DNA from 3 places in the Geodermatophilus sp. URMC 61 genome. Region 3 is predicted to be linked to each of the others. Evidence: riboswitches for the same ligand, from Rfam matches in the RefSeq annotation. Region 3 holds a riboswitch; each other region holds the start of a gene.
What was found. Region 3 has a riboswitch for S-adenosylmethionine ahead of ACU610_RS08520 (putative leader peptide). Riboswitches for the same ligand answer to the same signal wherever they lie in the genome.
Positions count from the first base shown of each region.

Region 1: linked by a shared signal. The riboswitch ahead of ACU610_RS18670 (PLP-dependent transferase) and the one ahead of ACU610_RS08520 (putative leader peptide) in region 3 are both predicted to bind S-adenosylmethionine.
Region 2: linked by a shared signal. The riboswitch ahead of thrC (threonine synthase) and the one ahead of ACU610_RS08520 (putative leader peptide) in region 3 are both predicted to bind S-adenosylmethionine.

Region 1 covers NZ_JBRFHZ010000002.1:3,983,792-3,987,053, reverse strand. Annotated here, with positions in the region: gene ACU610_RS18680 (PP2C family protein-serine/threonine phosphatase) at 1-260, opposite strand, end outside; gene ACU610_RS18675 (glycoside hydrolase family 26 protein) at 257-1,228, opposite strand; gene ACU610_RS18670 (PLP-dependent transferase) at 1,518-1,964, opposite strand; SAM riboswitch class IV at 2,008-2,124, opposite strand; gene ACU610_RS18665 (hypothetical protein) at 2,170-2,880, opposite strand; gene ACU610_RS18660 (zinc-dependent alcohol dehydrogenase family protein) at 2,919-3,262, shown strand, end outside.
Region 2 covers NZ_JBRFHZ010000002.1:4,957,677-4,960,938, forward strand. Annotated here, with positions in the region: gene ACU610_RS23195 (ABC transporter permease) at 1-56, shown strand, start outside; gene ACU610_RS23200 (HAD family hydrolase) at 203-1,024, opposite strand; SAM riboswitch class I at 1,085-1,214, shown strand; gene thrC (threonine synthase) at 1,227-2,528, shown strand; gene ACU610_RS23210 (cold-shock protein) at 2,738-2,938, shown strand; gene ACU610_RS23215 (SDR family NAD(P)-dependent oxidoreductase) at 3,242-3,262, shown strand, end outside.
Region 3 covers NZ_JBRFHZ010000002.1:1,844,586-1,847,847, reverse strand. Annotated here, with positions in the region: gene ACU610_RS08530 (urease subunit alpha) at 1-364, opposite strand, end outside; gene ureA (urease subunit gamma) at 361-939, opposite strand; SAM riboswitch class I at 1,210-1,303, shown strand; gene ACU610_RS08520 (putative leader peptide) at 1,297-1,383, shown strand; gene ACU610_RS08515 (methionine ABC transporter ATP-binding protein) at 1,544-2,578, shown strand; gene ACU610_RS08510 (methionine ABC transporter permease) at 2,575-3,234, shown strand.

The DNA.
Region 1 (3,262 bases), 2.1 Mb from region 3:
CAGAAGGACGCCTGACGCTCCGCCCGGTCCACGGGCATCCCCTGGGCGGACTTGAACCACAGGGAGTCCTCGTCCACCAGCGTGATGGTCGCGATCGGGACGTCGAACACCCGCTGTGCCAGCCGGGTGATGCGGTCGAAGCGTTCCTCCTGGCCGGTGCCCAGCAGGTGCAGCTGCTCCAGTGCCTGCAGGCGCCGGGCCTCCACCGGGTCGGTCGGCGCGGGCACCCGGACGTCCGCCGGTGCCTGCGCGGCGGTCACCGGGCCACCAGCCGGCGTCCGGCCAGGGCTGCCCGCATCGCCGCGGCGCTGGCCGGGCTGCTGGTGATCCGCCAGTCGGCCTCCTTGTCGTGGTCGAACCAGACGAACGCCGCGACGTCGGCCTGCGCGTCCAGGTAGGCGACCAGATCGGTGACCCAGGCGGCCTTGTCCCCGCCCTCCTCGGCGGAGGCGACCTCGGTGATGCTGATCGGGATCCCCGGGGCCAGCTCGCGCAGCTCCTCGAGGCTGTCGCCGAAGAGCTCGTCGGGCTCCTGCCAGCCGGAGCCGGGGGAGCCGGTGCCCCAGTTGTAGCCGTCGAGGGCGACGCGGTCGACGTACCGGGTGCCGGGCCACGTCTCGGCCATCGGCGACGACCCGGGAAACCGTACGTTCGGGTTCCACACGAACTGCACGTTGCCCGCTCCCTGGGCATCGAACACCTCCGTGACGTGCCGGAACGCCGCGACGTGGTCGGCGGCCGTGGTACCCGACACGCCCACCGCCCACGGGTACCAGTCGCCGTTCTGCTCGTGCGCGAAGCGCACCTGCACCGGCCGGCCCCAGGTCCGCAGCGCGTCGGCCCACTGCCGGAGGTACGGGTCGTGGTCCCCGGCCGCGATGGCGGCCAGGCCGAACGCCCCGCTGTCCGGGGCGTCCCAGTCCCAGGGCTCCCAGGTCACCACCGGGACGGCGCCCCGGGCCGCGACGGCGTCGAGGTCGGCGACAGGGGGTGGGGTGGTGAAGTCGGCGTAGGTCAGGACCAGCGACGGACGCTCCCCCACGGCGGCCTCGACCGCGTCCAGCTCCGCGGCGGCCCTCGCGCCTCCGGGCGTGGTGACGCCGAACGCGAGGGGCTCGGTGCGCTCCGGGCCGTCGACGACGGCGACCACGGCGGTGGCCAGGGCTCCCACGCCCATCGCGGCTGCGACGGCGACGAGCCACCACGGCCGCCCGCTCCGGACCGTCACGGGAGGCAGCGCCGGGCGACGGGGCGATCGGTGGCGCACTGCCGGGTGGTCACGTCCCCACCAGCTCCCGCACCAGCGCGCCGACGGCGTCGACCTCGATGAGGAAGCCGTCGTGCCCGTGCGGGGAGGCGATCACCCGCAGCGGGACGCCGAGGGCGTCGGCCACCTGCTGCTGGAGCGCGAGCGGGTACAGCCGGTCGGGTGTCGACGCCGGCGACGACGGTCCGTGCGGTGATCCGGGCCAGCGCCGCGTCGACCCCACCGCGGCCGCGGCCGACGTCCCAGGAGTTCATGGCCTCGGTGAGCACCACGTAGCTGCCGGCGTCGAACCGGCGGGCCAGCTCGTCGGCGTGGTGGTCGAGGTGGGAGGCGACGGCGTAGCGGCCGTCGTCCTGCACCGCGGCGAGGCGGACGCGACGACGTGGTCGCCGGCCTGGGCGACGTTGAGGATGGCCAGGGTCTCGGCCGCCTGTCCGCTGGCGACGGCGAGGGCCGCCACGCCGCCCTCCAGCGACGCCACGCGCTGCTCCAGCGCGTCCTGCGTCGGGTTCATGATCCGCGTGTAGATGTTGCCGAGCTCGGCCAGCGCGAACAGGTCGGCGGCGTGCCGGGTGTCCCGGAACTGATAGGCCGTCGTCGCGTAGATCGGCAGGGCGCGGGCACCGGTCGTGGGATCGGGGCTGGTGCCGGCGTGGATCTGGCGGGTCTCGAAGCTCCAGCTCCGGGGGTCGCTCATCCGCCGCTTCCTCTCGCTCGCGGAGGACCCGCGGCGCGCGAGAGCTCCGTCCTTGCCGGGCGGCGGGCGCCGTCCGGCCGGCTCTTCCCCTGGGAGCACCTCGGACGGAGTGCAGGTTGCCGGGCAGCCAGCCAGGTGTTCGTCACTGCCTCCCGTGAGCCGGCGTGATCCTAGGCAGGCCGCCGTCGGCCGTGGAACAGGCGTCTCAGCTGGTGGACGCCGGTACCGCGAACCAGACGGCCCGCGCCCGGGCGGCGACCTCGCCGTCCGGGCTGACGAGCGCGGAAGCCGTGGTCGACCGCCGGCCCTCCCGCTCCAGCACCCAGGCCAGCAGCACGGAGTCCGCGCCCACGGGCACCGGCCGCTGCTGCTGCGCGGTGATCGTGCCGAGCAGCAGCGGACCGGGCGGCTCGGTCCACAGCGGCATGGACGAGGGGCAGTCCAGCGCGGCCCACACCGTCTCCGGCGCCGCCGCCCCGGAGACCGCAGGCAGGTCGGCGGTCGGCCGCCACACCCCCGCCCACAGCTCGGGCCGACCGGGCAGCGGGCCGACCCGGGTGCGCAGGCCGTCGCCGACCGGCCGCTCGGGTCCGCACCCCCAGCATCGCGGGAACGGGTGGTCCGCCCACGGCGGGAGCGCCTCGACGGCGGCCGCCGCCTGCGCGACCGACGGGGGCTGAGGGATCTCGAGGTCCAACGACGACGGCTCGGCCCGGGCCAGCAGCTCGGCGTCGTCGTACAGCTCGGCCGCCCCGTCGGTCCGCACCCTCAGCGGTCGCTCCAGCGGCACCGGCCGGCGCAGCCGGACGCTCACCGTGGGTGCGTCGACGAGCGTGGCCAGCGTCCCCGCCAGCCACCCGCCGTTGGCCGTGCCTGGCGGGCCGCAGAACCGGGTGGGGACGGTGAGGGTGGACACGCCTGCAGCGTAGGAGCGGCCTGGGAGAGGCTCACCAGGTGCGTGCTCTCGTGTTCGACTCCTTCGGCGGCCCGCTGACCGTGCAGGACGTCCCCGTCCCCGACCCGGCGCCCGGCGGCGTCGTCGTCCGAGTGGGGGCCAGCGGCGTCTGCCGCAGCGACTGGCACGCCTGGCAGGGCCACGACCCGGACGTCGTCCTCCCCCACGTGCCCGGCCACGAGCTGGCCGGCACCGTCGCCGCCGTCGGGGCGGACGTCCGGCGCTGGCGGGTCGGCGACCGCGTCACCGTCCCGTTCGTCAACGCGTGCGGCCGCTGCGCCCAGTGCGCCGCCGGCGAGCACCAGGTCTGCAGCCGGCAGACCCAGCCCGGGTTCACGCACTG
Region 2 (3,262 bases), 3.1 Mb from region 3:
TGGTGTTCACGGCGCTCGGGTTCCGGCACTTCTCCCGCCGCGACGTCACCTCCTGAGGTGCTGGAGTGCCACGGCGGGCGGAGCACGGCCTGCTGCGGCAGCCGGGCCGCGGTCTCGTAGTAGGGCCCCACGTCGGGCGCGAAGCCGTCGGGACTGGTCAGGGTGTGCACCGTGACCCGGGGACGTGGCACGGCGACCCCCGCTACAGCGACGCGCGGACGGCCTGGGCCCAGCCCTCGCCCATGGGTGCGTCGGTCACCGTCACGTTGGGGACGGCGGCCAGCAGGTCCGCCATCCCGTCGACGGTGGCCCCGTTCGCGGTGATCCACAGCCGGTCGACCGCCGGCGCCATCTCCAGGTCGCTGACGCTGTCGCCGATGGCCACCGCGTCGGCCGGGGTCAGCCCGCGCCGCTCGAGGTCCCAGGCGATCGCCGCGCCCTTGGAGATGCCGCGCGGCATCAGGTGGTAGACCCGCGGCGGCAGGGCCTCGGGCACCAGCGTCATCCGCGACGTCGACAGGATGGCGCCGTTGTCCTTGAGCGTCAGCCAGCCCACACCACGCTCCGCCAGCTCGGCGTCCACGGCCAGCGGGTCGACCCGGCCCCGCAGCAGGGCGTCGGTGACGTGGGTGGCGTGCCAGGGCGCGTGCCACTCCAGCCGCCCGGCGTGGCGGGCCAGCAGGTCCTCGACGACGCCGAGCTCGGCCATCACCTCCATCGGCGTCCGGCCGGCGTACTCCTCGGGCAGCGCGCCCGTCAGCCGGTGCACGCCACGGCCGCCGTCCCAGCTGACCACCGCGCCCAACTCGGCGATGGCGCCGTCGGCGGCGAAGATCCGCGCGGCCTCCACCACCTGCTCGAACGTGCGCCCACTCACCAGCACCAGGGCCACGCCAGCGCGGTGCAGGTCGTGCAGCGCGCCGGCCGGGTCGTCGGTCAGGTCGCGGGCCGCGGTGTGCCAGAACGAGCCCCGCGGGCCGACCATCGTGCCGTCGAGGTCGGTGTAGACGACGCGCGTGCTCACCTGCCCATCCTGGCCCGGGCCGCGGCGAGGCCGGCCACGTGGGTAGAGTCGCGGGCGTTCCACTCATCCAGAGGGGCAGAGGGACACGGCCCGACGAAGCCCCGGCAACCGCCGTCCTGCGCGTCCGCGCGGCGGAAGGTGCCAATTCCGTCCCGCGCGGCTCGACGGCCCGACGCGGGGAAGATGAGGAGGTAGTCGTCGCATGACCCTGACCGCTCCCGGTTCTCGCCAGGCCGACTCCAGTGCGGGCGGCCCCGTCCCGCCGTCCCCGGCCCGCGGGCTGGTCTGCCGCAACTGCGGCGCCACCTTCGGCCTGATCGCCGAGCACGCCTGCGCCGAGTGCTTCGGTCCGCTGGAGGTCGACTACGACCCCGACCTGCTCAAGGCGGTCACCCGCGAGCAGATCGAGGCCGGACCGCAGAACATCTGGCGCTACGCCGCGCTGCTGCCGGTGGGCCAGGACCCGGCCGACCGCGTCACCCTCGACCCGGGCATGACCCCGCTCGTGCGCGCCGACCGGCTGGCCGCCGAGCTGGGCCTCACGGGCGGGCTGTGGGTCAAGGACGACTCGGCCAACCCCACGCACTCCTTCAAGGACCGCGTGGTGAGCCTGGCCGCCACCGCCGCCAAGAGGCTGGGCTACGGCAAGATCGCCGCCGCCTCGACCGGCAACCTGGCCAACTCGGTGGCCGCGCACGCCGCCCGCGTCGGCCTGCCCTCCTTCGTCTTCATCCCGTCGGACCTCGAGCCGGGCAAGGTCGTGCAGTCGGCGGTCTACGGGCAGACGCTGGTCGCCGTCGACGGCTCCTACGACGACGTCAACCGGCTGACCAGCGAGCTCGCCGAGACCGACGAGTTCGAGGACACCGCCTTCGTCAACCAGAACGTGCGGCCCTACTACGCCGAGGGCTCCAAGACGATGGGCTACGAGATCGCCGAGCAGCTCGGGTGGCGGATCCCGGCGCAGGTCGTCATCCCGATGGCGTCGGGCTCGCTGCTCACCAAGGTGGACAAGGCGTTCCGCGAGCTGACCGCGGCTGGCATCGTCGAGGCCACCGAGTGGACGATCTTCGGCGCCCAGTCCGCCGGCTGCGACCCGATCGCCACCGCCTTCGACAACGGCTGGGACGTCGTCAAGCCGGTCAGGCCGACCGGCATCGCCAAGTCGCTGAACATCGGCAACCCGGCCGACGGCCCCTACGCCCTCGACGCGATCCGGCGCACCGGCGGTGCCGTCGGCCGGGTGCACGACGCCCAGATCGTGCAGGGCATCCGCGACCTGGCCCGCACCACCGGCGTCTTCGCCGAGACGGCGGGCGGCGTCACCACCGCGGTGCTGCGCCAGCTCGTCGAGGACGGCCGGCTGGACCCGGCCAAGGAGACCGTCATCCTCAACACCGGCGAGGGGCTGAAGACCCTCGACCCGCTGGAGCCGGTCGTCGGGCCGACCCACCGGGTGTCGCCGTCCCTGTCCTCGGTCCGGGCTGCGGGGCTCATCGGCTGACCCGTGGGGTGCGGCGCGATCCCGGGTTCCGGGGGCGTCGTCCTCCGATCCGGTGTGCCGCGCGCGTGAGTCTGGTCTCACCTGGCGTTTTGTGCTGTACGTTCTCCCGCGGTTCGGTTCCACGTTCGTGTTTCGACGGGCGGAAGAGCTCGACCCGGCCTCCCTGGTCGGTGGGGGGTCGTCCGCAGGCACGAAACGTGGGAGCGCACGTGGCACAGGGCACCGTGAAGTGGTTCAACGCTGAGAAGGGCTTCGGCTTCATCGCCGTCGACGGCGGCCAGGACGTCTTCGTCCACTACTCGGCCATCCAGATGGACGGCTACAAGAGCCTCGACGAGGGCCAGCGGGTCACCTTCGAGGTCGTCCAGGGCGAGAAGGGTCCGCAGGCCGACGCCGTCCGCGTCGCCTGAGCTCGCGAAGGCGAGCATCCGGCACAGCGCCGAGAACCACCCAGCACGCTCATCGAGGCCCGGGTCCCCGACAGGGGAGCCGGGCCTCGGTGCTGTGTCGTCCTGTCGTCCTCCGGACGACGACCGCGGTCCGGTGCCGTCCCCCTGGCGCGCGGAGCCCACCGTCGCCCCGCACCGGGAGGCCTTCGGCCCCCGCGCCGCGAGCCGACACCGCACCGCGGGCCAGGGGGTGGTCCCACGCTCGTGACCGCGGGAGGCTGCCCCCGCGAGCGCCGGACGGCGCCAGGGGACGAGGGGGTGGCCATGTCACGCGTCGCGATCGTC
Region 3 (3,262 bases):
GGATCATCGCCGTGTGCGAGTCCACCACCAGGTCGATCCCGTCGGTGGCCTCGGGGTTGCCGGCCCGGCCGATCCCGACGACGCGGGCGTCCTTGATGCCGATGCTGGTCTTGCGCACCCCGAGGAGGGGGTCGATGAGCACGACGCCCAGCACCACCATGTCCAGGGCGCTGTCCCGAGGGGCACGGTCGGTCACGAGCAGCCCGTCGCGGGCGGTCTTCCCGCAGCCGCCGAGCATCTCGTCGCCGGGCTCGGTGTCGTCCGCCTCGACGCGCACCCACAGGTCGGTGTCGCCGAGGCGCAGCAGGTCACCGGTCGTGGGTCCGTACAGGCTGGCGTAGCGGGCGCGGGAGATGCGGCTCACCGCTGACCTCCCCGGGCCACCACGGGGACGACGGAGGTGGTCCCGGGCGGGAACTCCCGGCTGATGCCGGCCGGCAGGTCCAGGCGGAAACCGCGGACCGCCTCGCGGTCGAGCTCCACGGCGGGGTTGACCTCCTCGAGCGGGAAGTGCGAGGAGATCCATACCGGGCGGTCGCCGCGGTTGGTCACCTCGACGGTGCGCCGGAGCCGTCCGGGGGCGAGGTCGACGTCGCCGTCCTGCGCGAGGACGGCGCCCGGCCCGGTCGGGTCGGCGGGGCCGAACGGCTCGGGCACGTGGACCAGGGACGAGCCGTGGGGGAAGAGTGCCTCCACCTGCAGGCTCGGCACGGTGTTCGCCACCCCGGGCAGCACCTGGTCGGCCGCCACCACGCCGCGGGCACGGGAGACGACCTCCTCGAGGGGCACCCCGTCCCAGGCCATCTCCAGGACCTCGTCGCAGACGAGGGCGATCGCCTCGGTCGCGCCGAGCCGGGCGCCCCGGGCGAGGCGCCGTCGGGCGAGCTCCGCGGCCGTGAAGAGCAGCAGGCGCTCCTGCTCGCGAGGGGTCAGGTGCACCGCGCACCTCCGGTCCGTGCGATGGACGGGTGTCGGTCAACACGGTCCACCGCGTCAGGCGGCACGACAATCACCGATGCGCAGCGGACCGCGGTGGTCGGGGCGACACCCGCCCGGTCCGCCACGCCTGAGGGCTGCGCTGTGCATCTGCGTCCGGTGCCGGCCGGGGGCGAAGACCCCCGCGACCGCGCCCGGGACGCCCGGGTGGGCGCCGCCTGTGGGGCAAGTCGCAGGGCCGGCGGGCCGGTCGGCTCAGTACAGTTGCGGGCAACGCCATCCGGAGCGGCCGAGAGACCTGGCTCGACGACGCCGCAGCAACCCCCCGCCCGGCGGACGAGGGTGCTACTGCCAGGACCGATGGAGGACACGATGACCGGCCCTGCGCCCACGTGGGCCCGCCGCCACGTCGACCTGTGCCGCACCGCCGCGGCCCTGTGTCGCTGACCGCTCGACCCTCGTCGCGGTAGCTGCCCGGCCCTCCGGCGCAGCCCGGCTGCCGTCGATCCGCCGCTTGCCGACGCCGTCCGTGGGGCACAGCCGGGTGGGCCCGCCCGCCGGCGCCACGCGCCCCGTTCCCCCCTGCTCACCCGAGGACTGCTCACCCGTGATCGATCTGCACGACGTCCGCAAGGTCTTCCCCGCCCGGGGCCGGTCCGGCGAGGTCGTCGCCGTCGACGGCGTCAGCCTGCGCGTGGAGGCCGGTGAGTTCGCCGGCGTGGTCGGCCCGAGCGGGTCGGGCAAGAGCACACTGGTGCGCCTGGTGAACCTGCTGGAGCGGCCCACGTCGGGGTCGGTCACCGTTGACGGCCGGGTGCTCACCGAGTTGCCGGACGACCAGGTGCGGCAGGCGCGCCGGTCCATCGGGATGGTGTTCCAGCACTTCGAGCTCCTGGACTCGCGGACCGCGGCCGGCAACGTCGAGCACCCGCTCGAGCTGGCCGGGGTCGGCCGGGCCGAGCGCCGCCGACGGGCCACCGAGCTGCTGGAACTGGTCGGGCTGGGGGAGCGGGCCGACGCGCACCCCGGGCAGCTCTCGGGCGGGCAGAAGCAGCGGGTGGCGATAGCCCGCGCCCTGGCCGGCCGCCCCAGGGTCCTGCTCTGCGACGAAGCCACCTCCGCCCTGGACCAGGCCAGCACCACCGGCGTGCTGGAGCTGCTGCGCAGGGTGCGGTCGGAGCTCGGCCTGACCGTGCTGCTCATCACCCACGAGATGGCCGTCGTCAAGGCCGTGTGCGACAGCGCCGTCCTCCTCGAGCGGGGGCGCGTCGTGGACAGCGGGCGCCTCTCGGAGGTCCTGACCCGCGAGCACTCGCCGCTGAGCGACGCCCTGCTGCCCGCGCCGCTCGCCGACGCCGGCGCCGGCCACGACGGGGTCCTCCTCCGGGTGACCGTCACCGACCGCACGCCCGAGGCCGTCGTCCTGCAGACCCTGGTCGGGCAGCTGGGGCTCGCGGTGGAGGTCGCCGGCGGTTCGGTGGAGACCGTCGCCGGGGGCCGCTACGGCCGGCTGCTGCTGCGGGCCACCGGCGACCTGAGCCGGCTGGACCGGGCGCTGCGCGGTCTGCGCGACGACGGCGTCCTCGTCGAGGCGGTACCCCGGGACACCAACGCGGTGGCGGCGACGGGAGCGGGCCGATGAGCGACTGGACCCGCGTCTGGCCGCAGCTGGTCGAGGCGACCGGTGAGACGCTGTACATGGTCGGGGTCTCCGCGCTGCTCACCGTGCTGCTCGGCGTCCCGCTCGGGATCCTGCTGACCGTCACCGCCCCCGGCGCGCTGACCCCGCGGCCGCTGCTCAACCGGTTCCTGGGACTGGTGGTCAACCTCGGCCGGTCGCTGCCGTTCATCATCCTGCTGTTCCTGGTCGCGCCGGTGACCCGCGGCATCGTCGGGACGACGATCGGCTCGACGGCGGCCATCGTGCCGCTGACGATCGGCGCCGTCCCCTTCCTGGCCCGCCTGGTGGAGACCAGTCTCCGGGAGGTCGCCCCCGGGAAGGTCGAGGCGGCGATGTCCATGGGCGCGCGCCGCCGGGACGTCGTCCGCACCGTGCTGCTGCCCGAGGCGCGGCCCTCGCTCATCGCCGGGATCACGGTCACCGTCGTCGCGCTCATCAGCTACTCGGCGATGGCCGGCGCCGTCGGCGGCGGCGGGCTTGGCGACTTCGCCATCCGCTTCGGCTACCAGCAGTTCCGCACCGACATCACCCTGCTGACCGTGGTCCTGCTGCTCGTCATCGTGCAGGCCCTGCAGTGGGCCGGCGACCACTGGGCGCGCCGGCTGGCGCACGTCTGACCCCGCGGTGGCCGGCCGGCCACCGTCC